One region of the Nocardiopsis sp. NPDC049922 genome, then DNA from elsewhere that is predicted to be linked to it. Evidence: riboswitches for the same ligand, from Rfam matches in the RefSeq annotation. Region 1 holds a riboswitch; each other region holds the start of a gene.

Region 1 (9,896 bases):
CGACGCCGTTCAGGGCGGTCACCCGGTGTTTGTTCAACCGGTAGGCCTTGTGCAGGCCCACTGCGTCAATCACGGTCTTCCCATCGACGTCTCAGCGGTGGTGTCACGGCGCCCGTGGGGATCGCCCGGGGCGGGACTCAGCGCGGGTTGGACGCCCGCGTCCGAGCGTACGGAGGGCCCGGGGGCCGGAGGGGGACGACGCGCCGGAGCGCGCGCGAGCCGTCACCGCCCCCAAGCCAACCACGTGCGGACAGGTCCGGTCGGCGGATTCGGTGTCCGCGATCAGGTTATTTTGACCACATTGCACGCTTCGGTGTTATGTGCAATTGACCGTGCCTTTTCCGAATCCACACGGTCGCGCCTACACTCATGACGATCCCGTGACTCTCGCCCCGAACGACCGCGTGTAGCGAGGGTTCCGGCCCGGGCGGTCCCCACACCCGCCCCGGGACACACCAGCATGAGCGCCCGACACCCCGACCGGGGACGTTCCGGGCCCGAGGAGCGACCACATCGTGCAGTCCGACGACCCGATCCGCGAGGACGGTACCGCCCGTGCGTCCGGGAACGACCCGTACGCCGATTTCTGGGCGCCGGAACCCCGCGCATGGACGTGGAACGACGTCCTGGCCGACCTCCTGCCCCGGCGCGGCCCCTCCGCCCGCCCCGGACGCGTGACCGCGAGCGCCCTGGCCATCGCCCTGACCGCCCTCCTGACGACCGTCCCGCAGAGCGCGGGAGCGACGGTCGCGCCGCGTGAGCCGGAGGACATGGACACCCTGCGCTCCCGGGCCGACTCGCTCACCGAGGAGTTCCAGGGCGAGCTGCGCGACATGGAGGCGGTCATGGACGAGGCCGAGACCGCCGAGGCCAGCGCCGCGGCCTCCCGGGAGGAGGTCGAGGCCGCCCGCGCCGAGGTGCGCTCGCTGGCGGTGGCCGCCTACACCGGCCAGGGGATCGACCCCTCGATGTCGCTCTTCGTCGACTCCGACCCGGAGGAGATCATCGACCGCGCGGTGATCATCGACTACCTGGCCTCCACCCACGACGACCTCATCACGCAGCTCGACCAGGCCCTGGAACGCGACGAGGCGGCCCAGGCCGAGTCCCAGGAGCGGCTGGCCCAGGTGCAGGAGGACCTGGACGAGCTGGAGGACCAGCGGCGCGAGGTGCAGCGCATGATCGCCGACCACCCCAACCAGCCGATGGAGCCGCCGGACAACATCACCCCCCGCACGCGCCAGATGCGCGACGAGGTCGTCGCCCGGTTCGGCCCGGGCGACGACGTCGGCGGGACGGGCTGCTACCGGGCGGTCGGCGGCTACGTGGTCGGCGAGCACCCCAAGGGCCGGGCCTGCGACTTCATGGTCGACGGCGACGGCCAGATGCCGTCGCAGGACCAGGTCCAGCGCGGGTACGAGATCGCCGAGTGGGCGAAGGAGAACGCCGAGGACTTCGGGATCATGTACATCATCTACCGGCAGAAGATCTGGGACATCCGGCGCGGCGGCGAGGGCTGGCGTGACATGGCCGACCGCGGCAGCGTCACGGAGAACCACTTCGACCACGTGCACATCTCGATGTTCTGAGCCGGTGGCCGCAACCGGCCACGACGCCCCCGAGGCGCCCGGTTCCACGTGGGCGACACGAAACGGTGACGATTCACCCACCCGTCCGGTATCCCGCCTGCCCCTCGGGCGCCTCCCGCGGCTAGGATTGCCCACGTCCCGGTCCTGGCCTGCGGGGACGTCCGCGTCCGACGGATCGCGGACCCCGCCCCGGCGCCAGGAGCCTCCTCACGACACCGGGGATCGCCCGCCCACGCCACCCGTCCTCGCCCGCGGGCCGGTACGATCGGCGGCCCTCCCCCGCGGTTCCCGGACCGCCGCCTCGCCCCCTCGGCGGCCCCGCTCCGCGGTGGACGCGCGAACCCATCGGCGCTCTCGGGCGTCACCGACACAGCACACCACCGGGCGAGGGGAGCCATGAGCGAGAACGGACCTTACAACCAGCCGCCCCAGAACCCGTACGGCGGCGGTGACCACGGGGCCCAGCCGCCCTACGGCCAGCCCCAGCCCCCGCAGGGCGCCCCGTACGACCCGAACACCGGCGGTCAGCCGGGCTACGGCGCGGGATACCCCGGGGACCAGCGGATGTACGGGGGCGCGCAGCAGCACTACGGCGGCCAGGGGTACGCCCCTCCCCAGCCCTCGGGCGGCGGGGGGAGCAAGGCGGGCCTGTGGGTGGTCATCGTCGGCGGAGTCATCATCGTCGTCCTGGTGATCGCCGTCCTGGTCACGCTCGTGACCAACGGCTCCTCGACCCCTCCGGTCGCCGACGACACGACCGTGACCACCGAGGACACCGACGACGACGCGGCCGAGGCCGCGCCCGACACCGACGCCGCCCCGGCCGGCGAGCCGCCCTACGCGGTGCCCGCGGAGCCCTGCGACGCCTTCACCGAGCAGGTGACCTCCGACTTCCTGCTCACCGAGGCCGCCGAGAAGTCCGTCCAGGACACCACCGCCCGGTGCTCCAGCACGCTGGCCGAGGCGCCCGAGGGCAACGGCCCCGACGACTACGCCTCGCTGCGCCTGACCTACTCCGTGCCCTACTCGGCCGCCGACTCCGTCGACCAGGCCACGAGCGACTTCGAGGCCGCCAGGCAGGACGTCACGGGCGCGACCGAGTACTCGCTCTACCTCGCCGAGGGCGTCGAGGACGACCGCGAGGTCGACCTCGGCGACCAGGCACGATACGTGGTCACGCGGTACGACTACGTGGGCGACGAGGTCCCCCAGGCGGTCCTGCTCGTCCGCAGCGCCAACCTCAACATCCGGATCGAGTACCAGATCATGCCCTCGCTGCTGTCCGAGGGCAGCCCCGAGGACCTGGTCCTGCCCGACCACACCGAGGAGATCATGCTCAACGCCGGGGCCGCGGCGCTCGCCCTGGTCGGCACCTGATCCCACCCCGGACACGTCAGGGGGCCGCGGCGGAGATCGCCGCGGCCCCCGCGCGTGCGGACGCGCGTCGGTGTCCGTGTCCGGGGCGCGCTCGTCGCCCCGCGCCCGTCCCGCCTAGTTCGCGCCGGGCAGGTCGGCCCGCACGCGCCTGGCCGCCTCGACCATGTTGCGCAGGGCCTGCTCGGTCTCGGCGTACCCGCGCGTCTTGAGACCGCAGTCCGGGTTGACCCACAGGCTGCCCGCGTCGATGTGCGCGACCGCCAGGCGCAGCGACGCCTCGATCTCCTCCACCGACGGCACGCGCGGCGAGTGGATGTCGTACACGCCGGGGCCGATCCCCCGCTTGTAGCCGCGGCGGCCGAGGTCCTCCACCAGCTCCATGCGCGAGCGGGCCGCCTCGACGCTGGTGACGTCGGCGTCGAGCGCCTCGATCCCACCGACGATCAGGCCGAACTCGGAGTAGCACATGTGCGTGTGGATGACCGTGCTCGACGCGACGCCGGAGGTGGCCAGGCGGAACGAGCCCACGGCCCAGTCCAGGTAGGCCGCCCGCTGCTCCTCGCGCAGCGGCAGCAGCTCCCGCAGCGCCGCCTCGTCCACCTGGATGTGGCGGATCCCGGCGCGCTCCAGGTCGGCGATCTCGTCCCGCAGGGCGAGCGCGACCTGGCGGGCGGTGTCGCCCAGCGGCTGGTCGGTACGGACGAACGACCAGGCGAGCATCGTCACCGGACCGGTCAGCATGCCCTTGACCGGCTTCTGGGTGCGCGACTGGGCGTAGGTGATCCACTCGACCGTCATCGGCTCGGGGCGTGAGACGTCCCCGTACAGGATCGGGGGGCGCACGCAGCGCGAACCGTAGGACTGCACCCACCCGTTCTCGGTGGTGGCGTAGCCCCGCAGCTGCTCGGCGAAGTACTGCACCATGTCGTTGCGCTCGGGCTCGCCGTGGACGAGCACGTCCAGGCCGATCTCCTCCTGGAGCGCGATCACCCGGTCGACCTCCTCGCGGAGGATCCGGCGGTACTCCTCCTCGCCCAGCTCGCCCCTGCGGTGGGCGGCGCGCGCCCGCCGCAGCTCGGCGGTCTGCGGGAAGGACCCGATCGTGGTCGTGGTCAGCGGCGTGTCCGTGGGGACGTCGCGGTCCTGCGGACGCTCGGAGGCCTCCGGCCCCAGCGCGTCGAGGCGGGCGCGCACCCGAGCGTCGGTGAACGCGGGGTCGGCTCCGTCGGACTCCCGGCCCGTGTGCTCGGCCTCGGCGCCCTCGGACAGGACGCGGCCCAGCAGGGCGACCTCCTCGGCCTTCTGCTTGGCGAAGGCCAGGGCCGCGCGCAGCTCGGGGGCGAGGGAGGTCTCGGCGTCCAGGTCGATCGGCACGTGCAGCAGCGAGCAGGAGGTGCTCACGGTCAGCTCGTCGGTGAGGGCGAGGAGGGTGCCGAGCGTGGCCACCGCCGCGGGGACGTCGGTCCGCCAGACGTTGCGGCCCTCGACGACACCGGCGACCAGGCGGGTGCCGCCCAGTCCGGAGACCTTGACCAGGTCGTCGACGCCCTCGGCGTCGGTCACCAGGTCCAGGCCGACCGCCTCGACCGGCGAGTCCTTGAGCACGCGCAGCGCGGCGGCGCCGATGGAACCGAAGTAGGTCGAGACCAGCAGGGAGGGACGGTCGGTGAGCCCGCCCAGGCGCTGGTAGACGCGCTCCAGGTGGTCGACGGCGGCGCGGCCCTCGTCGGTGGCCAGGATCGGCTCGTCCAGCTGCACCTCGGTGGCCCCGGCCGCCCTGAGGTCGGCCAGCAGGCGGGCGTAGGCGTCCAGGAGCTGGTCGAGCAGCTCGATCGGCGCCCAGCCCTCGGGCGCGTCGTCCGCGGCCTTGGCCAGGAGGAGGAAGGTCAGCGGGCCGACCAGGACCGGACGGGTGTGGTAGCCCGCCTCGGCCGCCTCACGGAACTCGGCGACCGGCTTGTCGCCGACCAGGCGGGGACGGGTGCTCGGCGAGAGCTCGGGGACCAGGTAGTGGTAGTTGGTGTCGAACCACTTGGTCATCTCCAGGGGCGGCGCGCCCTGCACGCCCCGGGCGAGGGCGAAGTAGCGGCGCAGCTGCTCGTCCCGGTCCTCCGCGGTCGCCGGGGAGGCGAAGCGGGACGGCACCAGGTCGAAGAGGACCGCCGTGTCGAGCACGTGGTCGTAGTACGAGAACGTGTTGGACGGCAGGTCGTCGACGCCCGCCTCGCGCAGCTGGGCGTAGACGCCCCTGCGCAGGTCGGCGGCGACCGCGTCCAGGTCCTGGGCGCTGGTGCGGCCCTTCCAGTAGGACTCGCTGGCGCGCTTGAGTTCGCGGCGCGGGCCGATCCTCGGGTAACCGTGCACCGTGGAGCGCACGGCCGCCTTCGCGGCCGGTGGCGTGGTCATGAAGCTTCTCTCCCTCGTCGAAAGCCGGGTTCCGACCGCGAGGGGACTCCGAGGGCAGGCCACGCCGAGGGGCGTTCCGCGGACACGCACCTGTTCGCCACCGACCTCGGCCCTCCCTCGGGGCACGGGACCACCGGCGGCACGGGTGCGCCGCCGGGTGGAGGCAGGTCTTCGGACTCGTGGGCACCGCCGGTGCGCGCACCGACGACCTACTGGTCACCGCTTCCCAGTTTCCGACCAAACCGACCGGATTACCAGTGCTTTTGGCGACTGTCGTTCCCACATACCGCTGCGGGGCAGTCCCGGATTCCCACCGGGTTCCCTCTTGCGACGCGCACCACACTCCCCACCGGTGACACCCGGCTCGGAAGTGGAGCGCGTACCTTCCACGAGTGCAAGTATAGGGAGACCCCCTCACACCCCTGCACCTGGTGTGGACACCCCATTCTTCGCGCACCATCCCGCCGTGAACCCCTGCCGTCTGGCGCGCATCACACCCGACACAAGCGTTACGCGCGGACGGCCCTCCCCCGCCGCCCCCGCGAACGTTCGTCTGACGATGAACGTGGAGTACCCCAGGTGAACAAAGAATCCCCGCGGGCCAAGGCCGTCCTTCGCCCCCTCGTCACGGCCCTCGTCGCATTGGTGGTGTTGTCGGGACTGCTGTTCTTCGCGGCCCGGTCCGTGTGGGGGCCCGGCCAGCTCGCCTCCAACGACGCCGCGCACGGATCGGCGGAGGAGAGCGCCCCGCCCCCGGCCACGGGCGAGCCCGACCGGCTGACCGTGGTCGACCCGGCGGACGTGGTCGACGTGGAGGAGGCCGAGCTGTCCTACGACGGCGACATCGCCGCGACCGTGACCTACCCGGTCCTGCCCAACGCCGAACCGCTGGCCGACTTCCTCTCGCGCGCCCTCGACACCGACGTCGCGGCCTTCGAGGCGGCCAACCCCGGGGCGGAGTCCTACACCGCCGCATGGGACCTGACGGCGGCCGAGGGCACCACGGTCGGCGTGCGCATGACCAGCACCGAGACCGACTCCGAGGGCTCGCGCGAGTGCCACACCACCTACTGGTACGAGACCGACACCGGACTGGCGCACGGCTCCAACGAACTGATCGCGGGGCAGGACGAACTGGCCGAGCTCGCCGGGCTCGTCCGGGACCGGGCGCCCGACGACGTGGACGCGTCGGTCGTCCTCCCGGTGGCGGCGCTGTTCGACTCGGTGGGCTTCAACCCCGACGGCGACCTGGTCGTGGAGTTCGACGCCGGGCAGGTCGCGGCGCCCGACGCCGGGCCGGTGCACGTGGTCGTCGAACGCGACGAGGCCGAACCGCTGCTGTCGGAACTGGGCGTGCGCGCCCGTGACGCCGCGACCGTCGGCGTGGAGGCGTTCGCCGTGGCCGAGCGTCCCGAGGCGGACAAGGACGGTGTCACCGAGGAGCGGCCGGGCGTGATCTCGCCCGTCGACGACGAGGTGGACTGCTCCGACCCGGAGACCCGGTGCGTGGCGCTGACCTACGACGACGGCCCCGGTGGACGCACCCCCGAGTTGCTGGACACCCTCGCCGAGTACGACGCCCGCGCCACCTTCTTCGTGACCGGCGTCCCGGTCATGGAGCAGCCCCGGATCGTGCGTCGCGCCTACGCGGAGGGCCACGAGATCGCCAACCACACGCTGAGCCACCCGGACCTGTCCGCCCTGGGCCAGGGCGCTGCCCGCGATGAACTGGAGACCGTCCAGGCCCAGGTGTACCGCGAGACCGGCTACACCATGGACCTGATGCGCCCGCCCTACGGCGCAACCGACGACGGGGTCGCCTCCCTGACCGAGGAGATGGGGCTCGCCCAGATCCTGTGGAGCGTGGACACCAACGACTGGAAGGACCGGAACTCCTCGGTGGTCACCCGCCGTGCCCTGGGCGGCGCGTCCGACGGCGCCATCATCCTCATGCACGACATCCACGACACCACCGTCGAGGCCTCCCACCAGATCATCCGTGAGCTGGACGCCCGCGGATACACCATGGTCACCGTCTCCCAGCTGCTGGGCACGACCACACCGGGCTCCGCCTACCACGACGGCCACCCGGAGGAGGACGCCGGGGCCGACCACGAGGGCCACGAGCACGCGGACGGGGCCGACGAGGAGCACGGCGAAGACTGACACGACCGCGCCGCCCGCGCCAGGGGGGTGACCACATGTGGACACCGCCCCAGCCGGGTGGCCCAGGTCACCTATGTTGCTGCCATCAACCGCCAACCGTCCGGCAGGGGTGAGCACGTCCGGTGGAGCAGTCGACCCGAGCACGTCAGATTCCGAACGTCCACGGCCCTGACGTGGGACGGGTCGGCCTCCGCTGGCCCGGCGCCGTCATCGCCGCGGTGTCGCTGACCGCCACGGCGTGCGCGACCCCCGAGAGTGACGCGAGCGCCGCCGACCGGATCGCGGTCGTCCTGGACGCGGCCGAGGGACCCGTCTCCGAGTGGACCGGCGACGCCGCGGACTTCGCCGACCACCCGTACGTCCCCGAGGGCCTGGCGGTCACCGTCGCCTACCCGGAGTTCGAGGGCGCGCCGGCCTTCGCCGACGGGCTCGCGCGGCTCGTCGACCGGGAGGTGCTCGACTTCCGGGGCGCCAGCCGCGACCCGGTGAGCCTGACCGTCGACTGGGAGGTCGTCGCGGCCGGGGACGGAGTGCTCGGCGTGCGCCTGATCCGCACGGAGGAGGACCTGCACGGACTGCGGCAGGGCTACGAGACCTACTGGTACGACGCCGCGACCGGGCTGACCCGCTACTCCTCGGAGCTGATCGCCGGGCAGGAGGAGCTGGCGGAGCTCAACAGGATCCTCCGGGCCGAGCTGGCGGACCACCCCGACGTCGACGTCGAGGGCCTCCTGCCGATCCGGGCCAGCTACGACTCGATCGGGTTCAACACCGAGGGCGACCTCGTCGTGGAGTTCGACGACGGCCACCTGTCGCCCGTGCGCGAGGGGCACCCGCCGGACTCCTCCCCCGGGCGGATCGCGGTGGCGGTCGACGCCGCCGAGGCCGAACCGCTGCTGTCGGAACTGGGCGGGCGGGCGCGGGCGGCGTCACTGCGCGAGGAGCCGGACTACGCCGTGCCCGCGGCGGGCGAGACCCCCGATCCGCGCCCCGCCGTGCCCGGGGAGGTCGTCGCCGGGGACCAGGACCTCGACTGCCGGGACGAGGGGGTCCGGTGCGTGGCGCTGACCTTCGACGACGGCCCGGCCGACACCTCCGTGCACCTGCTGGACGTCCTGGCGGAGGAGGAGGTGGCGGCGACGTTCTTCCTCAACGCCGACCCGGCGCTGACCCGCCCGTGGGTCTACCGGCGCGCCTATGCCGAGGGGCACGAGATCGCCAGCCACAACGACCAGCACGAGCACATGCCGGACATGCCCGTCGCCGACCTGCCGCGCCAGGTGTCCACGGTCAGCGCGATCGTCAGCAGGCACACCGGGCACACGGTGCTCCTGTTCCGGCCGCCCTTCGGCGACAGCTCGCCGGAGGTGCTCGACGAGATCGGCGAGCAGGGGATGGCCCAGGTCCTGTGGAACGTGGACAGTCAGGACTGGGAGGGACTCCACCGGGGCGGGATCGTGGACCGTGTCGTGGGCACGGCGGAGCGGGACGCGGTGGTGCTGCTGCACGACACACTGCCCCCGACGGTCGCCGCGGTCCCGGGGATCATCGAGCGGCTGCGCGAGCACGGCTTCGCGTTCGCGACGGTGTCCCAGGTGATCGGGGAGCCGGAGCCCGGGGAGTCCTATCCGGTCGGCGCGCGGGTGCCCGGTACCGGGGGTGAGACCTCGGCATCCTGACCGGGAGGGGTCCGTGCCCTGACCGGCAGGCCCGCTGCCCTGACCAGGGCGGGGAGATCCCGGCCCGGGCGCCGCGCACCCGGCACCGGCGCCGCCGCCCAGCGCGCCGACGCCCGGTCGAGGTGGTCGACCGGGCGTCAGTGCGGCGGAGGGGTCAGGAGGCGGCTTCGACGTCGTCCACCAGGGACAGGCCCGGCGGGGGCGCGTCGGAGCCCACCGCCTCGCCGACGGAGGCGTATCCGGCCTCGCGCACGAGGCGCGCGAGACCGCGGTGGACGCGGCGCGGCCACAGCGGACCACCGTAGATCAGGCCGGTGTAGCCCTGGACCAGGGTGGCCCCGGCGCGGATGCGCGCCCAGGCGTCCTCGGCGGTCTCGACGCCGCCGACGGCGACCAGCGTCACGCGGTCCCCCACGCGGGCGCGCAGGCGGCGCAGCACCTCCAGGGAGCGCTCCTTGAGCGGCGCGCCGGACAGACCGCCGGCCCCGGCCGCCTCGACCTCCTCGGGGGCGGCGGACAGGCCCTCACGGGAGATGGTGGTGTTGGTGGCGATGATGCCGTCCAGGCCCTCGGCCAGGGCGAGGTCGGCGACCGCGTCGACGTCCTCGTCGGCCAGGTCCGGGGCGATCTTCACCAGCAGCGGCAGCGTCGGGTACCCGGCGTCGGTCAGGGCCTCCCG
Region 2 (9,896 bases), on a different contig from region 1:
CACCGCTCATGCCGGTGCTGGTGTCCGGCTCCCGCCACCGCCCGGTCATCGCCGCCGCGGCCCTCTTCGCCCTCGCCCCGGGCTTCGAGCTCCTGATGCCGACGGGCGGTGCGTGGATCCTGGTGTCGCTCGTCCCGCAGACGCTCGCGTTCTTCTGCGTGGGCGTGTGGCTGGCGCGCACGCCCGCGTTCGGGGGAGCGCCCTCCCGTCTGCCCGTCCGCCTCGTCTGGACGGGTCTGGTCGGCCAGGCCGTCGGCATGGCCCTCATGTTCGCGTCCGACCTGCTCTTCCCGATCGAGCTGGACGCCGCCGGCGTGCCCGTCCACCTCGGCGCCGACGGCACGCCGGTGACCCACCCGGCCTCCGACGCGCTCGTCTCGCTCGGCGGTTCGCTCTCGGGGCTGGGCGGCGCCCTGTTCTACCTCGGCCTGGTCTGGTGGCTGGTCGGCCGCGGGCGTGCGGCCTCCCGCGTCCTGGGCGTGCTCGCCCCGCTCGGCCGCATGACCCTGACCGTCTACCTGGGCAGCACCGCCGTGTTCCTCCTGACCATGAGCCCCTTCCAGGGCGAGATCACCGTCCTCGCCCAGTACGGCGTCGCCACGGCGTACTTCGTGCTGATGGCGGTCGGCGCGCGCCTGTGGATGGGGCGGTTCCGCCTCGGCCCGCTGGAGTGGGTGTGGCGGAGCCTCACCTACCTGCGGCCGATGCCGATGCGCCGCTGAGGGGCTCAGCCCCCGGCCACCGAGGGCAGCAGCCGCACGTCCGCGCCGTCCTGGACCGGGGCGTCGAGTCCACCGATGCCCCGGCACTCGTCCTCGCCGACGAACACGTTCACGTAGCGGCGCAGGGAGCCCTGGTCGTCGCGGATCCGGCGGTCCAGGCCCGGGTACCGCCGCGTCAGGGCGTCGAGGACACCCCTCAGCCTGGCGCCGTCGTCGACCTCGACCGGGACGTGGGCGGCGCCGTCGGCGTCCGCCCGCAGCAACCCGGGCAGGTGGACGGTCACCCGCATCTCAGACCTCCACCGCGCGCACGCACAGGACGTCGGGAAGGTGCGCGGCCACCTGGTGCCAGCGCTCCCCGTCGTCCGTGGCGGCGTAGACGTCGCCCGTGCGCGTCCCGAAGTAGAACCCGGGGACGTCCGCCCCGTCCGTGCACGCCCCGTCGCGCAGCACGATGCCGAAGTAGGGTCCCTGGGGCAGCCCCTCCGTCATCGCCCGCCAGCTGTCCCCGCCGTCGTCCGTCCGGTACACGCCCAGCCTGTTCCCGGGCGGCAGGTGCACCTCCTGGCTGAGCACGGGGAAGTTCAGCGCGGTCTCCGGCCGCCGCGGATGGGCGACCACCGCGAACCCGAAGTTGGAGGGCAGCCCCTTCTCGATCGCGGTCCAGCCCTCGCCCGCCGGATCGCCGCTGCGGTAGACCCCGTGGTGGTTCTGGAGGTACATGACGCCGTCCGGGGCCGCCGCGACCTTGTGGACGCACTGCCCGAACTCGGGTTCCTCGTCGGGCAGGAAGACGGCCGAGACGCCCCGGTTGGCGGGCGCCCAGCTGGCTCCGGCGTCCCGCGTCTGGTACACGCCGCCCGTGGACATGGCCACGGTCATGCCGTCCGGTGACCGGTCGCCCGAGGCCAACAGGCCGGGGAGGACCGTGTGGATCGCGCCGCCGCCCGCGCCGGGGAACCACTCCGCGCGGTGCGGGTGGTCCCACAGGGCGCGCACCAGCCGGAAGCTCAGCCCGCCGTCCGTCGATCGGAACAGCGCGTGCGGTTCGACGCCCGCGTACACCACCCCCGGCTCCTCACCGAAGGCGATCTGCCAGACGCGGGTCAACGAGCCGTCGGTGTCCTCCGGGAAGACGATCGGCGCCGCGTCGGGCTCACGCCAGGTCGAGCCGTCGTCGCTGTACCAGACGCTGGGGCCGTAGTGCGAGCTCTCGGCTCCCGCCAGGATCCGACCGGTGTGCGGGTCGATCCCCACCGCGTACACCGAGTCCATGCTCGCGTAGTCCGCCGCGTCCAGCCGGTGCGGACCGGCCACCTCCCACGCGCGCCGATCCTCGCTTCGCGCCGTGAAGAGCCCCTTGCGCGTGCCGATGACCAGGAGATACGTCATAACCAACTCCAGGGGTGTGATTCAGGTCTCCTACTGTGTCACACGGGTCCGACATTGGGCGGCGGGCAACACGCGGCACTACAGTTAAGAAGCCTGACTATTCACTTGCGGCAGAATTCTGGTCCCGCCGGAAAAGTCGGCGGCATAACCTCCGTGAGAGGGGAACCACATTCCATGCCGGTCAGCTTCGTCCGCACCAAGAGGTTGTCGATCGGCACCGGTTCTGCCATAAAATTCCAGGCCAACCGGAACATGTGCGTAGGGCTCCTGGCCGTGCCCGACGTCCGTGTCCACAACCGCTTCGGCCAGACGACTTCCCGCTACCCGCGTGCTCACTGAGCGTTTCGGGACCACAGTCCTAATGGTCCCGCGTCTCACGGAGAACCGGCTTTCCACTCGATAGGGTCGACTCATGCACCACCCCCCGGACACGCTCCACGCTCGTAAACGGCGTAAGGCCCGTGCGTTGATCGTGTCGGCCGCCTTCCAGCTCTTCGCCGAGCACGGATTCGACAACGTCACGGTCGCGGCGATCGCCGAACATGCTGAAGTGGGACGAACCACCTTCTTTCGGTACTTCGGTGACAAACAACAGGTGCTGTTCGCCGATGACGCGGCCGAGGCCGACCGCATGTGCGCCTACGTCCGCGAGAAGGCGCCCGTGGGGGACGACCTGCGCGCCGCCGTCCAGCTCCTCCGCGAGGCGGGCCCGCACACCACCCAGCCCCCCGAACGCGCGCGCGTGCTGTCCCGCCTCCTGCGCGAGAGCGACGACCTCCGGTCGCGCCACCTCCTGATGCAGCAGTGTCGGGCCGACAAACTGGCCAACGCCCTGGTGGAGACCGGCACCTCGGAGACCGTGGCGGTCCTCGCCGCCCAGCTCGCGATGGCCTGCGAGCTCACCGCGGCGCGGCTGTCGGGCGCCCCCGAGGGACTGCCCGCCCACCTGGACGAGGCCCACAAACTCCTCGCCGACCGCTAGCGCTCGGAGCGGCCGACGCAGGGAGGTTCGTGTCCCCGGCCTCCCTGGCCGCCGCCCCAGTCGCCGCCGGGGTGGCCCCCGTCTCACTTTTCGTGTGATTCAGCTCACGCTCACCCGGTTCTGGATTTACTTGGACGTCCAACTATATGGTGGGCGTCACAGAGCCGCGGCGCGGGCAAGCCGGTGCGGATCCAGCGCGGTCCCGCCACGGTGACCGGGGAGCGCCCCGGAAGCCAGGACGCCGGCCGCGGTTCGATGTCCGTGTGATCCACGAGGATGGAGCGAGCACGCATGGCACCGGCACGCGCGGTCCGCCCCAGGCACGCGCCGCCGTCTGGGTGAGCCGTCTGGGACCGCGCACCGTGAACCCGGCCTCCCGACACCCCGGGACACCGGCCGGCCGCACACCACCGCGGCCCTGTTCCCCCATGCTCCGCGCATCGCTCCGCCTCCAGACGAGAGCTGGTTTGCCATGGTGACCGACCACAGCGCGCCCCGCGACCCCGACCCGGCCGACGAGCCCCGCGAGTTGACGCACTTCATCCACGGAAAGCACGTTCCCGGCCGATCCGACTCCTTCGGCGACGTCTACGACCCCAGCACCGGCGCCGTCCAGGCCCGCGTGCCGCTCGCGGGCCGCGCGGAGACCGAGGCCGCCATCGCCGACGCCGAGCGCGCCCAGCCCGAGTGGGCCGCCTGGAACCCGCAGCGCCGGGCCCGCGTCCTCCTCCGCTTCCTCCAACTCGTCGACGACGAGCGCGAGAGCCTCGCCCGCCTGCTCTCCTCCGAGCACGGCAAGACCGTTCCCGACGCCCACGGCGACATCCAGCGCGGCCTGGAGGTGGTCGAGTTCGCCGCCGGGATCCCGCACCTGCTCAAGGGCGAGTTCACCGACAACGCCGGCACCGGCATCGACGTCCACTCCCTCCGCCAGCCCCTGGGCGTCGTCGCGGGCATCACGCCCTTCAACTTCCCGGCGATGATCCCGCTCTGGAAGGCCGCGCCCTCCCTCGCCTGTGGAAACGCCTTCATCCTCAAGCCGTCCGAGCGCGACCCCTCCGTCCCCCTGCGCCTGGCCGAACTCTTCCTGGAGGCGGGGCTGCCCCCGGGCGTGCTCAACGTCGTCAACGGCGGCAAGGAGAGCGTCGACACGCTCCTCACCGACCCCCGCGTGGCAGCCGTCGGGTTCGTCGGCTCCACGCCCATCGCCGAGTACGTCTACACGACCGCCACCGCGCACGGTAAGCGCGCCCAGTGCTTCGGCGGGGCGAAGAACCACATGATCGTCATGCCGGACGCCGACCTCGACCAGGTCGTCGACGCCCTGATCGGCGCGGGCTACGGCTCCGCGGGCGAGCGCTGCATGGCCGTCTCCGTCGCGGTCCCGGTCGGTGAGGAGACCGCCGACGCCCTGGTCGCCCGCCTGAAGGAGCGCATCACCGGCCTCCGCGTCGGCGCGTCCCACGACCCCGACGCCGACTTCGGGCCGCTCGTCACCCGCGAGGCCCTGGAGCGCGTGGAGGGCTACGTCGACCTCGGCGTCACCGAGGGCGCCGACCTGGTCGTCGACGGCCGCGGCCACACCGTCCCGGGCCACGAGAACGGGTTCTTCACCGGCCCCAGCCTCTTCGACCGCGTCACGCCCGACATGCGGATCTACCGCGAGGAGATCTTCGGCCCGGTGCTCTCCGTCGTGCGCGCGGACACCTACGAGGACGCCCTCCGCCTGCCCAGCGAGCACGAGTACGGCAACGGCGTCGCGATCTTCACCCGTGACGGCGACACCGCCCGCGACTTCTCCCAGCGCGTGAACACCGGCATGGTCGGCGTCAACGTGCCCATCCCGGTGCCCGTCGCCTACCACACCTTCGGCGGCTGGAAGCGGTCGGGCTTCGGCGACCTCAACCAGCACGGGCCCGACTCGATCCGCTTCCACACCCGCACCAAGACCGTCACCTCCCGCTGGCCGTCCGGGGCCAAGGAGGGCGCGAGCTTCACGATCCCGGTCATGAAGTGAGCGGAGCCGCCACCATGACAGCACTCACCTCCGACCAGCTCATCCTGGCCGAGACCGCCCGCGACTTCGCCCGCGAACACCTCGCGCCGCACGCCGTAGAGTGGGACCAGACCAAGCACTTCCCGGTCGACGTCCTGCGCAAGGCGGCCGACCTCGGCCTGGGCGGCGTCTACGTCGCCGAGGACTCCGGCGGCTCCGGGCTGACCCGTCTGGACGGCGTCGTCGTCTTCGAGGCGCTCGCCACCGGCTGCCCGTCCATCGCCGGGTACCTGTCCATCCACAACATGGTCGCGTGGATGATCGACCGCTACGGCGACGACGACCAGCGCGCCCGCTGGCTGCCCGACCTCTGCTCCGCCGAGACCCTCGGCAGCTACTGCCTCACCGAACCCGGTGCGGGCTCCGACGCCGCCGCGCTCGGCACGCGCGCCGTCCGCGACGGCGACCACTACGTCCTCACCGGCACCAAACAGTTCATCTCCGGTGCGGGCACCTCGTCGGTCTACCTCGTCATGGCCCGGACCGCGGACGACGGGGCCTCCGGCGTCTCCGCGTTCATCGTCCACCGCGACGACCCCGGCCTCTCCTTCGGGGCCAACGAGACCAAGATGGGCTGGAACGCCCAGCCCACCCGCCAGGTCCTCCTCGACGGGGTCCGCGTCCCCGCCGACCGCCTCCTCGGCGACGAGGGGGACGGCTTCCGCATCGCGATGAACGGGCTCAACGGCGGGCGCCTCGGGATCGCCGCGTGCTCGCTCGGCGGCGCCCAGGCCGCCCTGGAGGCCAGCACCGCCTACCTCACCGACCGCGAGGCGTTCGGCGGCCCGCTGATCAACGCCCAGGCGCTCCGCTTCCGCCTCGCCGAGATGGCCACCGCACTGGAGGCCGCCCGGTCCCTGCTCTGGCGGGCGGCCGCGGCGCTCGACGCCGGGTCCCCCGAGGCCCAGCACCTGTGCGCCATGGCCAAGCGGTACGCCACCGACGCCGGGTACGACGTCGCCGACAGCGCCCTCCAGCTGCACGGGGGGTACGGGTACCTCACCGAGTACGGCATTGAGAAGATCGTCCGCGACCTGCGGGTGCATCGAATCCTGGAAGGGACCAACGAGATCATGAGCCTGATCATCGCTCGCGGACTCACCGGGGCCGCCTGATGTCCGAGACACCGGCGACGCCGTCGACGAACGGGCCCGTGACCGCCTCCGCCGAGCCCGACGCTGAGGTCCTGCTCCGCGTCGAGGGGACCCTCGGCCGCGTCACGCTCAACCGACCACGCGCGATCAACGCCCTCAACCACGCCATGGTGCGGGAGATGGACGCCGCCCTCACCGCGTGGGAGAAGGACGACGCCGTCCGCGCCGTGCTCATCGACGGCGCCGGCGAGCGCGGCCTGTGCGCGGGCGGCGACATCCGCTCCATCCACGCCAGCGCCAGGGAGGCCGGGCGCGAGGCCGCCGCCTTCTGGCGCGACGAGTACCTCCTCAACGCCCGCATCGCCCGCTTCGCCAAGCCCTACGTCGCCCTGATGGACGGCGTGGTCATGGGCGGGGGCGTGGGCGTCTCCGCGCACGGGGACGTCCGCGTCGTCACCGAACGCTCGACCGTCGGCATGCCGGAGGCCACGATCGGCTTCGTCCCGGACGTGGGCGGCACCTATCTCCTCTCCCGGGCCCCGGGCGAGACGGGGACGCACCTGGCCCTGACCGCCGCACCCGTCGGCCCCGGGGACGCGGTGTACACCGGCCTCGCCGACCACTACGTCCCGTCCGAACGGCTCCCGGACCTGACCGACGCGCTCACGAAGGCCGCCTCCGCCGCCGACGTCTCCGACGCGGTCGGCCGGTTCGCCGAGACCGCCCCGGCCGGCGACCTCGCGGGCGCCCGCCACTGGATCGACGCGTGCTACTCGGCCGACACCGCCGAGGAGATCGTCGACCGGCTGCGCTCCCACGGCGACCAGGACGCCGCGCGCGCCGCCGACGTCATCGAGGGCAAGTCGCCCACCTCGGTCAAGGTCATCCTGGCCGCCCTCCGCCGTGCCCGGGAGCTGCCCACCCTGGAGGCGGTCCTGGAGCAGGAGTACCGCGTGTCCTGCGCCACGCTGTCCTCGCCCGACCTGGTCGAGGGCATCCGGGCCCAGGTCATCGACAAGGACCGGAACCCGAAGTGGACGCCGGACCGCCTGTCCGCCGTGTCGGACACGCACGTCGCACGCTTCTTCCAACCCGCACCGGACGGGCCGCTGGGGCTCGTCGACGAGGGGAGCCGCGCATGACCGCCGTCGCGTTCGTCGGACTGGGCAACATGGGCGCGCCCATGGCCGCCAACCTCGTGACCGCCGGGCACGAGGTCACCGGTTTCGACCTCGTCCCCGAGGCCCTCGCCACGGCCGCCGAGGCCGGTGTGCGCACGGCCGGGAGCGCGGCCGAGGCCGTCGCCTGCGCCGAGGTCGTCATCACCATGCTGCCGAGCGGGCGGCACCTGCTCACCGCGTACAACGGCGTCGACGCCGAGGGGAACGGGCGCAAGGGCACCGGCCTCCTGGCCGCGGCCCGCCCGGGGACGCTCTTCATCGACTGCTCCACGGTGGACGTGGCCGACGCCCGCACCGCCAACGCGGCGGCCGTCGCCGCCGGTCACCGCGCCGTGGACGCCCCGGTCTCGGGCGGCGTCATGGGCGCGACCGCCGCGACGCTCACCTTCATGGTGGGCGCCGAGGCCGCCGACTTCACCGACGTGGAGCCGCTGCTGTCGTCGATGGGGCGCAAGGTGGTGCACTGCGGCGGGCCCGGCGGCGGTCAGGCCGCGAAGATCTGCAACAACATGGTGCTCGGGGCGTCGATGATCGCGGTCAGCGAGGCGTTCGTGCTCGGCGAGCGGCTCGGCCTGACCCACCAGGCGCTGTACGACGTCGTGTCGACCGCGTCGGGGCAGTGCTGGTCGCTCACCACCAACTGCCCGGTTCCGGGACCGGTGCCGACCAGCCCGGCCAACCGGGAGTACAAGCCGGGGTTCGCCGCGTCGCTCATGGCCAAGGACCTGGGCCTGGCGGCCAACGCGCTGCGCGACACGGGGGTGGAGGCCGAGATCGGGCTGCACGCGGCCCGGATCTACACGGCCTTCGCCGAGGAGCTCGACACCGAGCGCGACTTCTCCGCGATCGTCAACGCCATCCGCGAGCGCTCCGGGAATCCGGACGGCGAGGGATCGGACGGGTCACCGGACGACCACTCCTGACCGGCCGAGCCGTACCGACCGACCGCCTCCGCGCCCGCCGGGCGCGGAGGCGGTCCGTGCTCTCAGGTGCGGTGGTACGCGGCGACGAAGTCGTCCACCGGGTAGCGCGCCACCCAGTCGCCCACCACGTCCACGGGGACGTCGTCCAGCTTCCTGAACCGGACGCACGACTTGCCCATGTCCAGCTTCCTGCCGGTCGCCCGCCACTGCTCGGCGAACTCGTCCTGGCGCTCCTCGCAGTACACGCTCATCAGGTACAGGGAGTAGTGCCGCTTCTGCGCCGCGAGGCCCACGTAGGACAGCGGCTGGCCGTTGTAGGTGTCGGGGAAGCGCTCCAACGGGACGTAGTAGCCGATCATCCCGTACAGCATGCCCTCCTCGTAGCCGGGCGGGAGCCGGTCGAGGATGACCCGGCGGATCGCGCGCACGACCTCGGCCCGGTCCTCGGGGAGTTCGGACAGGTACTCGTCGACCGTCGTCGCCTGACTGGACACCATGCCCCCAGCCTAGCCACGGGCCCCGACACCGACGGCGTGGCGCGCCCGCCCCGGGACTCCGGGGGCGGGCGCGCCACGCGCCGAGGGCCGAGCGTCGGCGGTCAGCCCGCCAGCCGCTGCGCCGGGAGCGGGACCGGACGGCGGCCGGGACCGGTGTAGTCGCTCAGCGGGCGGATCAGCGCGTTCGCCTGGCGCTGCTCCAGGATGTGCGCCGTCCACCCGGTGACCCGGGCCATGACGAACAGCGGCGTGAAGGTCGGGATGTCGAAGCCCATCAGGTGGTAGGCGGGCCCGGCCGGGTAGTCGAGGTTCGGGTGGATGCCCGTGCGCTCGAACATCGCCCGCTCCAGCGTCCGGTACAGCTCCATGAGGTCGTCGGCGCCCTTGAGCGCGGCCATCTCCTCCAGCGCGGCGCGCATCGTCGGCACCCGGGAGTCCCCGTGCTTGTACACGCGGTGCCCGAAGCCCATGATCTTGCGCTTGTCCGCCAGCGCCCGGTCCAACCACGCCTCGACCCGCGCCGCGCTGCCGATCTCCTCGAACGTGTGCATCACGGCCTCGTTGGCGCCCCCGTGCAGGGGGCCCTTGAGCGCGCCGATCGCGGCCGTCACCGAGCTGTAGATGTCGGACAACGTGGACGTCACCACGCGCGCGGTGAACGTCGACGCGTTGAAGCTGTGCTCCGCGTACAGGATCATCGACGTCTCGAAGCAGCGGACCACCTCGGTGGCGGGCACCTCGCCGAAGCACATGTGGAAGAAGTTCTCGGCCAGGTCCAGCCCGGGGTCCGGCGGGATCGGGTCCAGGCCCCGGCGCCGCCGGTGGTCGGCGGCCACCACGGCGGGCAGCTTCGCCATCATGGTCTCGGCCTTGATCCGGTCGGCCTCCGGCGAGCCGTCGTCCTCCGTGGGGTCGTCCGCGCCCAGGTAGCTGATGGCGGTGCGCAGCACGTCCATGGGGTGCGCGGTCTCGGGGAGGTACCGCAGCAGGTCGAGGGTGTGCCGGTCCAGCGACCGGCGGGCGCTCTCCCTGGCCCGGAACGCGCGCAG
Region 3 (9,896 bases), on a different contig from region 1:
CCTTCACCAAGGTGCTCAGCGTCATCCAGCGCGGCCAGGGCCCGACGGACTCCTTCCGCCCCTACCTGCTCACCGCCGTCCGCAACGCCGCCTACGACCGCGGACGCGGGGAGAAGCGCCAGGTCGTCATGGACGACATGGAGAGCCTCGACCCGGGCGAGCCCTTCGTCGACCCGGCGCTCGCGGGTCTGGAACGCTCACTGATCGCCCGCGCCTTCCTCTCCCTCCCCGAACGCTGGCAGGCGGTGCTGTGGCACACCGAGATCGAGGGGGTCAAGCCCTCCGAGGCCGCGCCCATCCTCGGGATGAACGCCAACGGCGTCGCCGCCCTCGCCTACCGCGCCCGTGAGGGCCTGCGTCAGGCCTACCTCCAGATGCACCTGGCGGGCGGGGGCGCCGCGGAGCCGTGCCGTCCCACCCTCGGCCTGCTCGGCGCCTACGTCCGGGGCGGCCTGGCCAAGCGGGACACCGCCAAGGTCGGCGCGCACCTGGACGGATGCGCGGACTGCCGCGAGGTGTACGCGGAGCTCATGGACGTCAACGTGGGGCTGCGCGGGACCGTCCTGCCGCTGGTGGCCGGGATGGGTGCCGCGGGCTACCTCGCCTCCGTCCCGGGCGGGGCCGCCACCGGGGCCTGGTGGGGGCGGATGTCGCGCGGCCAGCAGCAGGCGACGGCCGGAGCCGCCGCCACGACCGGTGTCGCGGTCGCGGTCGCCCTCGCCCTGGTGGGCGGTCAGGAACCGCTGCCCGACCCGCCGACCGCCGCGCCTCCCGCCCACACGGCGCAGCCCGTTCCCGAGGACGATCCCCCAGCGCAGGATCCCCCGTCGGCCCCGGTCGCACCGGTCACCGACCCGGTGCCTGCCGAGGAACCCGAACCCGAGCCGGAACCCGAGCCAGAACCCGAGCCGGAACCGGAACCCGAGCCTGGGCCCGAATGGGAGGTCGTACCGCCCGCCGACGTCCCGGAGGCCGAGGTCCCCGCGGAGGAAGCCCCCGAACCGCTGTTCGCGGCGGGCATCGACCCGGTCGGGGCGCTGGTTCCGGGGAGCGACGGAATCATGGTCATGGACGTGCGCAACATCGGCGCGGCCACCGTGGACGAGGTGGTCGCCCTCATCACGCTGCCACCCGGGGTCGAGATGGTCTCCTCCGGCGGCGCGGGCAACGCGGTCCCCGGCGCGGCGGGGCACGGGGACTGGAGCTGCGCGGCGGGCAGCGGCGGCGGCCGGTGCGTGCACCCGGGCATGGGCGCCGGTCAGAACAGCACCCAGTTCTTCGACGTGCGGGTGGCCGGGGACGCCGGTACCGGGATCCCCGCCGCGGTCTCCCTGTCGACGGGTGACGTCTCCGTCACCGCGGCGGGGGAGCGCGGCGTGACCACCGAGGGCGCGGCCGCGCGCTACGCGACGGCGGGCCGCGTCCGGACCGAGGCCGTCGGCAACGCCCTGATGACCTGTGTCGAGCCGGATCCCCCCGAGCCCCCGGAGATCCCGTGGCCGTGGCCCTGGCCCGACCATGAGCACGAGCCCCCGGACGGCCCCTCCGGTCTGGGGCTGGAGGGGTTCTGCGCCCAGGCGCGGGCACGGGAGGGGTACCTTCGCGACAACGACCACTGGGAGATGGCGCCGCTCGATCGGGACGGGAACCCCGACACCGCCTCCTCCAGTTCCGCGACCTGGGAACTGCCCGAGGGCGGCACCGTGCGCTGGGCGGGCCTGTACTTCTCCGCGAGCGGTCACCAGGACGCGCCCACCGCGCGGATCAAGGGTCCCGCCGCGGACGAGTACCGGACTGTCCAGGCGGACGAGACCCACGTCGTCGAGTTGCCCGGATACCCCGCCTACCACGCGTTCGCCGACGTCACCGACCTCGTGCGCGCCCAGGGCGGCGGCCAGTGGTGGGTCGCCGACGTCCCCGCGGCCGAGGGCCGCGGCGTGTACGCCGGGTGGAGCCTGGTGGTGGTGTTGGAGGACCCCCGCGTGGGCTCGTACAACCAGGCGATGGTCCTCGACCACACCGACCTGGTCTTCCAGGGCGGAGCGGTCGGCTTCCCCGTGTCCGGGCTGCTGCCCGCCGCGGTGCCGTCCACCGTCGACGTCGTCGCGTGGGAGGGCGACGCGGGCCTGGACGGTGACTCGGTGACGGTGGACGGAACCGTTCTCACGCCACGGGGTGGACACGCGGGCGCGGCCAACGGCTTCGTCGGTTCCGCGCGCGGGGCCGTCGGGGACCCCGCCACGTTCGGGACGGACGTGGTCCGATTCGACGCAGTACTGGGGCGGGAATCGGACATCCGAATCCAGTCCCACCAGGACGCCGTGATGGTGGGAACGGTCGCCCTGACCGCGCCCATGCGGACCTGAAGTCCCGACTCGGTATGACTTCCCGGTGACGCTGTGTGGGTCGTGAAAGGGGCGAGTCACCTCGGAACTTCGCCGCTGCGTAGCGTGGCCATAACCGTGGGTGTTCACGGCTGGCACGCAAAACAAGACAGACTTGGCTAGGCTGTGGCCGGTCATGGATATGGCCCCAGAGTCAACAGGGAAGGGGGCGGTGTCACGTGGACCGCTGCGCGTTGTTCGTCGACGCGGGATACCTTCTCGCGGACGGCGCGATGGCCGTGCACGGAACCCGCAACCGGGACTCCGTCTCCTGGGACTACTCCGGTCTCGTCCAGTTCCTCAACGAGGTCGCGCGGGACCGCACCGGCCTGCCGCTCCTGCGCTGCTACTGGTACGAGGCCGTCGCCGACGACCGGCGCACCCAGGAACAGGACGGCATCGCGGACATCCCCGGCATCAAGTTCCGCGCGGCCCGGATACGCCCCGGTCGCCGTGAGGGGGTGGAGAGCTACGTCCAGCGCGATCTCACCACCCTCGCGCGCACCGGCGTCCTGTGCGACGCCGTCCTGGTCAGCGGTGACGAGGACATGGCGTCGGTCGTCGCGGACGTGCAGGACCTGGGCGTCCGTGTCACCGTCGTGCACATCTCGGTCGAGGGCAACTGGACCATCTCCCGAACCCTGCGCCGGGAGTGCGACGACCTCATCGAGATCGGCGCCGGCCACCTGCGTCCCTACGTCAACCTGCTCACCAGCGGCGGTTCCACGCAGGAGACCGCGGCCAAGACCACGACGCCGTTCTCCAACGGCCGTGCCCGGTCCGCGCCCGACACCCGCCGCCAGCCGGTCGAGGCCCAGCCCGGCGGCAGCAGGGTCGAGCCCGCGGGAAGCGCCAACGGCGGCCTCGACGCGATCTTCGCGAGCACCGGCCCCCAGTCCGCCCCCCAGGGCAGTGCCATGGACCAGCTGCGCGCGATGCGGCGCTCGCTCGCCCAACAGCGCGGCGACCACCTCGCAGGCCCCTCCACGGACACCCCGTCGCCCGGTCCCATCGACGCCAACGGGTTCCCCTCCGGCGCCCAGGTGCCGATGAGCGGCAACGGCGCCTTCCCGGGCGCGTCGCCGACGACCGCGGGTGGACACGCGCGCGGCGGGCAGAGCGGCCAGGCCGCCTACCCCGGTGGAGACCCGGGCGCGCACGGCGCCGAGCAGAACGGGTACGGTCTGCCCGGCAGAGCGGCTCCGGGGCAGGTCGGGCCGGGCGCCCACCAGCACCCGGCGACCGGGTCCCAGCCCGCGTTCACCAACGGGACGGGCCCGCAGCAGTCCTTCGCGGGCGGCACCGGGCCACAGCCGTCGTTCGCCGCGGGTACGGGGCCGCAGCGGTCCTTCGCCGCGGGGACCGGCCCCCAGCGATCGTTCGCCTCAGACACCCCCCAGGGGCACCCACCGCCGCAGAGAAGTGGGCCGCCACCCCAGGCGGACCCGCGTTTCGGTCCGGGCGACACACCGGGTTTCGGGGGTGCGAACGACGCAAACCCTACCTATGGGACCAGTACGGAAACTGACGCCGCACGCCGCGGCGGGGCGGCTCCCGGATACGGGGGTCCGCCGCGTACTGGTCCCGACCATGACGGCCACTTCGGCCGACGGGGACACCAGGAACCCGGTCCCAGTCCTGGATATCCCCAGCAGACACGCGCCGCCGCGCATACCGTTGACGATGCGGTGCATGTCGCACACAAAGAAGGGAACGACTTCGCGGAGTCGATCGCGCGCGAGGCGCCCGCCCTGTGGGTCGAGGCGGTCCTCGCCCGGAGACCTCGGATGCCCTCCGACCTGGAGGCGCGTCTGCTCCAGGGCTCTTCGCTGCCGATCGACCACCTGTTGAGGGACGAGGTCCGGGACGGACTGCGCCAGGGGTTCTGGCAGGCGCTGGAGCGCGCCAGACCCTGACTGGCGCGCGGGAGCGCGAGTTAGGGGATGGGGGCGATGCGGTTGACCCACGTGACGACGGCCGATCTCGACCGTATGGAGTTCCACGCCGTCCGGTCGGGTGAGCACGGCCCCGTCGCCGCCCAGTTGCAGGACCTGGCCAACCGGGTCGACGCCGGGAGCGAGATCACCCGCGCGGAGCTGTTCGTGCGCGCGGGTGAGCAGTGGGAGATCGCCCAGGAGTACGAGCACGCGTGCGCGGCCTACCAGCGGGCGATCGACGACGGCGGTCCGACGGTGATCGACGCGCGTGCCCTGAGCGCGGGCGCCCTGCTGCAACTGGACGAGACCGATCGGGCCTACGCGCAGCTCAAACGACTGGAAGGCGAGCCGGTGCTCGGCCTGCCCACCTACGTGCACATCGCCGAGGTGCTGTACGCGCACGACGACCTGGCGGGCGCCGAGCGTTGGGCGACCGTCGGGATCCGCGCCCACATGGACGCCGCGGCCTCGCCGTACGTGCGCGATCTGCTCGACGAACTCCTACGGATGCGGTTCCGTGTCCGCACCGACCTGGGGCTGGGTGAGGACGACCTGGACGGCCTGCTGGACACCGACTGACCCCGCCGCCGTTCGGCACGCCGCGCCGAGCGCGGGCGGCCCTGCGGCGCGTGTCGTGAGCTTTCTGACGCGCCTGGTGCGTCACACCGCTCGCGGGCCCCTAGGCTGTGTCGGGTCGCGGTCGCGCACACCTTCGAATCGATGGTCCAAACCCCCATGAAGCGGGCATGTTCGCGCGCCCCATACCACGCCGCCGACGTGCCCTCCGTCGCGGTCGACTCCTGGGAAAAATCCATGACACGCCATCATCTTGCGGTGTTCCAACGTCCCATCCCCAAGATGTAGTATCTAGTCCCGCTGGTGGTTCACCCCGACGGGGTGAGGCGAGAGGGAACCCGGTGCGCATCCGGGACTGCCCGCAGCGGCGAGTGGGATCGGACTCCGCACACGTACTGGGATCCCCCGAGAGACCCCCGGGGAGCGACGCTCAGGAGACCGACCACGAGCCCGGGGACCTGCCACCGGCGCGCACCGGAGCGTGCGCCGACGACGGGGCTTCGAGAGCGGGCCACCGCGACCCACCGGTCACGATGACCACGCGCACTGAGCGTGTCGGCCCACCGGTGTGCCGTGGCCGTGTTTCTCGTGTCCCTCCCCGCCGGGACTCTTCTACCGAGGTTGGAGCCGCTGTATGACCCTTGACGTCGAGGCCGTGCCCGCATCCGTTCGGCCCGAGCCGACCCACGACGCCGCGCCCCCCGCCGCCGTCGACCGGATCGAGCACGTCGTAACCGAGGCCTGCGCGCGGCTCACCGGTGTTTCGGCGGACAAGGTCCTCACCGAGGCGCGCCGCGGCTTCTACCCCGGGATCTCGGACGCCGAGGTGGAGTTGGCCCTGGTCATGGCCGCCCGCAGCTTCGTGGAGGTCGACCCCGACTACTCCTACGTGGCCGCCCGCCTGCTGCTGGACACACTCCGCCGCGAGGCCCTCACCTTCATCGCCGGCTCCCCCCAGGCCGCCAGCCAGTCCGAGATGGCCGACCGCTACCCGGCCTACCTGGCCGCCTACGTCGGCCGCGGCATCGACCTCGGCCAGCTCGACCCGGCGCTGGCCACGTTCGACCTGGAGCGCCTGGGCGCGGCCCTGCGCCCCGAGCGGGACGAGAACTTCACCTTCCTCGGCATCCAGACCCTCTACGACCGCTACTTCCTGCACAGCGACGAGGTCCGCTACGAGCTGCCGCAGGCGTTCTTCATGCGCGTGGCCATGGGTCTGGCCCTCAACGAGGACGACCGGGACGCCCGCGCCATCGAGTTCTACGAGCTGCTGTCCTCGTTCGACTTCATGGCCTCCACCCCCACCCTGTTCAACTCGGGCACGGTGCGCGCGCAGCTGTCCTCCTGCTTCCTGACCACCGTCGGCGACGACCTCCAGTCGATCTTCCACGGCATCAGCAACAACGCGATGCTGTCGAAGTACTCGGGCGGCCTGGGCAACGACTGGACGCCGGTGCGCGGCCTGGGCTCGCACATCCGCGGCACCAACGGCAAGAGCCAGGGCGTCGTCCCGTTCCTGAAGATCGCCAACGACACCGCGGTCGCGGTCAACCAGGGCGGCAAGCGCAAGGGCGCGGTCTGCGCGTACCTGGAGACCTGGCACATCGACATCGAGGAGTTCCTCGACCTTCGCAAGAACACCGGTGACGAGCGCCGCCGCACCCACGACATGAACACCGCGAACTGGGTTCCGGACCTGTTCATGCAGCGTGTGGAGCAGGGCGGCACCTGGACGCTCTTCTCGCCGGACGAGGTCCCCGACCTGCACGACACGTACGGGGCCGAGTTCGCCGAGGCCTACGCCCACTACGAGGCCGAGGCCGCGGCGGGCCGGGTCAAGGTCTTCAAGCAGGTCCAGGCCGTGGACCTGTGGCGCCGCATGCTCACCATGCTGTTCGAGACCGGCCACCCGTGGATCACGTTCAAGGACCCGTGCAACCTGCGCTCGCCGCAGCAGCACTCGGGCGTCGTGCACTCCTCCAACCTGTGCACCGAGATCACGCTGAACACCAGCGCCGACGAGGTCGCCGTCTGCAACCTGGGCTCGGTCAACCTGGCCCAGCACACCGGCCCCAACGGTCTGGACGCCGAGCGCCTGCGCCGCACCGTGCGCACCGCCGTGCGGATGCTCGACAACGTCATCGACGTGAACTTCTACACGATCCCCGAGGCGCGCCGTGCGAACATGCGCCACCGCCCCGTGGGTCTGGGCCTCATGGGCTTCCAGGACGCGCTGTTCAAGCTGCGCACGCCGTTCGCCTCCGAGGGCGCGGTCGACTTCGCCGACGAGAGCATGGAGCTGATCAGCTACTACGCCATCGAGGCGTCCATGGAGCTGGCGGCCGAGCGCGGTTCCTACGAGACCTTCGACGGCTCGCTGTGGAGCAAGGGCGTCCTGCCGATCGACTCGCTGCGGCTGCTCGCCGAGGCGCGCGGAGGCGACCTCGACGTGGACCGGGGCGAGACCCTGGACTGGGACTCGCTGCGTGAGCGCGTGCGCACCACCGGCATGCGCAACTCCAACGTGATGGCCATCGCCCCGACCGCGACCATCGCCAACATCACCGGCGTGAGCCAGTCGATCGAGCCGGTCTACCGGAACCTGTTCGTCAAGTCGAACATGTCCGGCGACTTCACCGTCGTCAACCCGTACCTGGTGCGCGACCTCAAGGAGCGCGGTCTGTGGGACGACGACATGGTCTCCGCCCTGAAGCTGCACGACGGTAGCCTGGGCGCCATCGACCGGGTTCCGGACGACCTGAAGGCGCTGTACGCGACGGCCTTCGAGCTCGACCCGAACTGGCTCGTCGACGCCGGCTCGCGCCGTCAGAAGTGGATCGACCAGGCGCAGTCTCTGAACCTGTACATGGCCGCTCCGAGCGGTCGCAAGCTCGACACGCTGTACCGCCGCGCGTGGCGTTCCGGTCTGAAGACCACGTACTACCTGCGTTCGCAGAGCGCCACCCACGTGGAGAAGAGCACCCTGAAGGGTACGGACGGCCGCCTCAACGCCGTGTCCTCCGGCTCGGCCCCGGCTCCGGCCCCGAGCCCGGTGGCCAGCCCGGCCCCGGTGGCCAGCCCGAGCCCGAGCCCCGCTCCGAACCCCGTGCCCACCGGCGCCGGTGAGGACGAGTTCGAGATCGTGGAGGGCCAGGCGTGCTCCATCGAGGACCCCGAGTGCGAGGCCTGCCAGTAGGCCCGCCCGTCCGGGAGCTCCGCGCCGCGGGGCCGTCCGCGCACGCCGCGGGCGGCCCCGCGCCGGGCCCCCGCCCCAGACATCACGCATCACCAACGTCCGGCCCGGCCGGAGAACGGAAAGCGACCGCAGCATGACCACAGCACCCGACCACAGCGCCAGCGCCGCCAGCGGCCTCGGGGAGATCGAGCGTGACGCCGCGCGCGTCAACGTCGACGACAAGGCGATGATCAACGCCCGCGCCGACGTCAACCAGCTGCTCCCGCTCAAGTACACGTGGGCGTGGGACAAGTATCTGGCGGGCTGCAACAACCACTGGATGCCCACCGAGGTCGCGATGCAGGCCGACATCGCGCTGTGGAAGTCCAAGGACGGCCTGACCGAGGATGAGCGCCTGATGCTCAAGCGCAACCTCGGCTTCTTCGCCACCGCCGAGTCGCTGGTCGCCAACAACATCGTCCTGGCCGTGTACCGCCAGCTGACCAACCCGGAGTGCCGCCAGTACCTGCTGCGCCAGGCCTTCGAGGAGGCCGTGCACACGCACACCTTCCAGTACATCTGCGAGAGCCTGGGCCTGGACGAGGGCGAGCTCTTCAACATGTACCGGGAGATCCCGTCGATCACGGCCAAGGACGCGTGGGCGCTCAGGTACACGCAGAACCTGGAGGACCCGGACTTCCGCACCGGCACGCCCGAGGCGGACCAGGCGTTCCTGCGGGACCTGGTCGCGTTCTACGTGATCTTCGAGGGCATGTGGTTCTACACCGGCTTCGCGCAGATCCTCTCGCTGGGCCGCCGCAACAAGATGGTCGGCATCGCCGAGCAGTACCAGTACATCCTGCGCGACGAGTCGATCCACCTGAACTTCGGCATCGACGTGATCAACCAGATCAAGATCGAGAACCCGCACCTGTGGACCGAGGAGTTCCAGGCCGAGGTGCGCACGATGCTCACCGAGGCCTGTGAGCTGGAGGTCGCCTACGGTCGCGAGACCATGCCGCGCGGCGTGCTGGGCCTCAACGCGGAGCTGTGCGAGAAGTACATGCACTTCATCACCGACCGCCGCGCCGAGCAGATCGGCCTGGCGCCCATCTTCGGCGAGACGGAGAACCCGTTCCCGTGGATGTCGGAGATGATGGACCTCCAGAAGGAGAAGAACTTCTTCGAGACCCGGGTCATCGAGTACCAGACCGGCGGCGGCCTGGACTGGGACTGACCCGAGAAGCCCGGCCCTCCCTCCCCGTCGGCGGAGGGGGCGGAGGGCCGATGCGAGAGGAGGCCCGGTAGGCGCGACCGGGCCTCCCCCGCCCCACGGGCGGACGCGAGGGTGCCCCGTCTCTTCGGAGGCGGGGCACCCTTTGTGCGTGTGCGGGGACGCGGTCGCGGGTCAGACGTGCGGTCGCCCACCGTGCCCAATCCTGAGGAACGCGAGGCCCTGGCCACCCTCGCCGAGGAAGGCGACCGGCGCGGCTGGTGGGCGAGCTTCGGCGACGTGCTCGGGTCCGCGCCCTGCTCTGCGGGCAGTGATCGACGCGGCAGCACCGCCGTCGAGGTCGCACGTGGCCGCTTGGTGCCGGTGGACGTGATCTGGCCTCGGGGCGCTGCGCGTGATCTGTGACGAGGCCCCAGCTGTCCATCCGCGTCGGGCACACACGTACCGGACCGGCGGCCTGGACTGGGACTGACCCGCGAGGCCCCGGCTCCCCGATCCGTCGGCGGAGGATCGTGGGAGCCGGGTCGGGAGATCCTGGGGGACCGCCGGAGCCCCCGACGGGGGTCAGCCGCCGTTCGACCAGGTCATCC

What was found. Region 1 has a riboswitch for cobalamin ahead of metE (5-methyltetrahydropteroyltriglutamate--homocysteine S-methyltransferase). Riboswitches for the same ligand answer to the same signal wherever they lie in the genome.
Region 2: another riboswitch for cobalamin. It lies ahead of AB0I72_RS08920 (CoA-acylating methylmalonate-semialdehyde dehydrogenase); the one in region 1 lies ahead of metE (5-methyltetrahydropteroyltriglutamate--homocysteine S-methyltransferase).
Region 3: another riboswitch for cobalamin. It lies ahead of AB0I72_RS21925 (ribonucleoside-diphosphate reductase subunit alpha); the one in region 1 lies ahead of metE (5-methyltetrahydropteroyltriglutamate--homocysteine S-methyltransferase).

Annotation. Positions count from the first base shown of each region.
Region 1 is NZ_JBFAME010000002.1:242,367-252,262, forward strand. It holds gene AB0I72_RS05335 (ATP-binding cassette domain-containing protein) at 1-61, opposite strand, end outside; gene AB0I72_RS05340 (hypothetical protein) at 516-1,589, shown strand; gene AB0I72_RS05345 (DUF3558 domain-containing protein) at 1,986-2,966, shown strand; gene metE (5-methyltetrahydropteroyltriglutamate--homocysteine S-methyltransferase) at 3,081-5,372, opposite strand; cobalamin riboswitch at 5,517-5,729, opposite strand; gene AB0I72_RS05355 (polysaccharide deacetylase family protein) at 5,952-7,538, shown strand; gene AB0I72_RS05360 (polysaccharide deacetylase family protein) at 7,712-9,217, shown strand; gene AB0I72_RS05365 (quinone-dependent dihydroorotate dehydrogenase) at 9,372-9,896, opposite strand, start outside.
Region 2 is NZ_JBFAME010000004.1:2,770-12,665, forward strand. It holds gene AB0I72_RS08900 (DUF418 domain-containing protein) at 1-722, shown strand, start outside; gene AB0I72_RS08905 (MoaD/ThiS family protein) at 728-1,012, opposite strand; gene AB0I72_RS08910 (sialidase family protein) at 1,014-2,114, opposite strand; gene AB0I72_RS08915 (TetR family transcriptional regulator) at 2,527-3,096, shown strand; cobalamin riboswitch at 3,227-3,361, shown strand; gene AB0I72_RS08920 (CoA-acylating methylmalonate-semialdehyde dehydrogenase) at 3,569-5,113, shown strand; gene AB0I72_RS08925 (acyl-CoA dehydrogenase family protein) at 5,128-6,267, shown strand; gene AB0I72_RS08930 (enoyl-CoA hydratase/isomerase family protein) at 6,306-7,388, shown strand; gene mmsB (3-hydroxyisobutyrate dehydrogenase) at 7,385-8,350, shown strand; gene AB0I72_RS08940 (DUF1801 domain-containing protein) at 8,413-8,847, opposite strand; gene AB0I72_RS08945 (bifunctional 2-methylcitrate synthase/citrate synthase) at 8,949-9,896, opposite strand, start outside.
Region 3 is NZ_JBFAME010000013.1:51,301-61,196, forward strand. It holds gene AB0I72_RS21910 (sigma-70 family RNA polymerase sigma factor) at 1-2,366, shown strand, start outside; gene AB0I72_RS21915 (NYN domain-containing protein) at 2,564-4,300, shown strand; gene AB0I72_RS21920 (hypothetical protein) at 4,328-4,900, shown strand; cobalamin riboswitch at 5,185-5,378, shown strand; gene AB0I72_RS21925 (ribonucleoside-diphosphate reductase subunit alpha) at 5,532-8,093, shown strand; gene AB0I72_RS21930 (ribonucleotide-diphosphate reductase subunit beta) at 8,227-9,309, shown strand; gene AB0I72_RS21935 (hypothetical protein) at 9,502-9,711, shown strand; gene AB0I72_RS21940 (CU044_2847 family protein) at 9,871-9,896, opposite strand, start outside.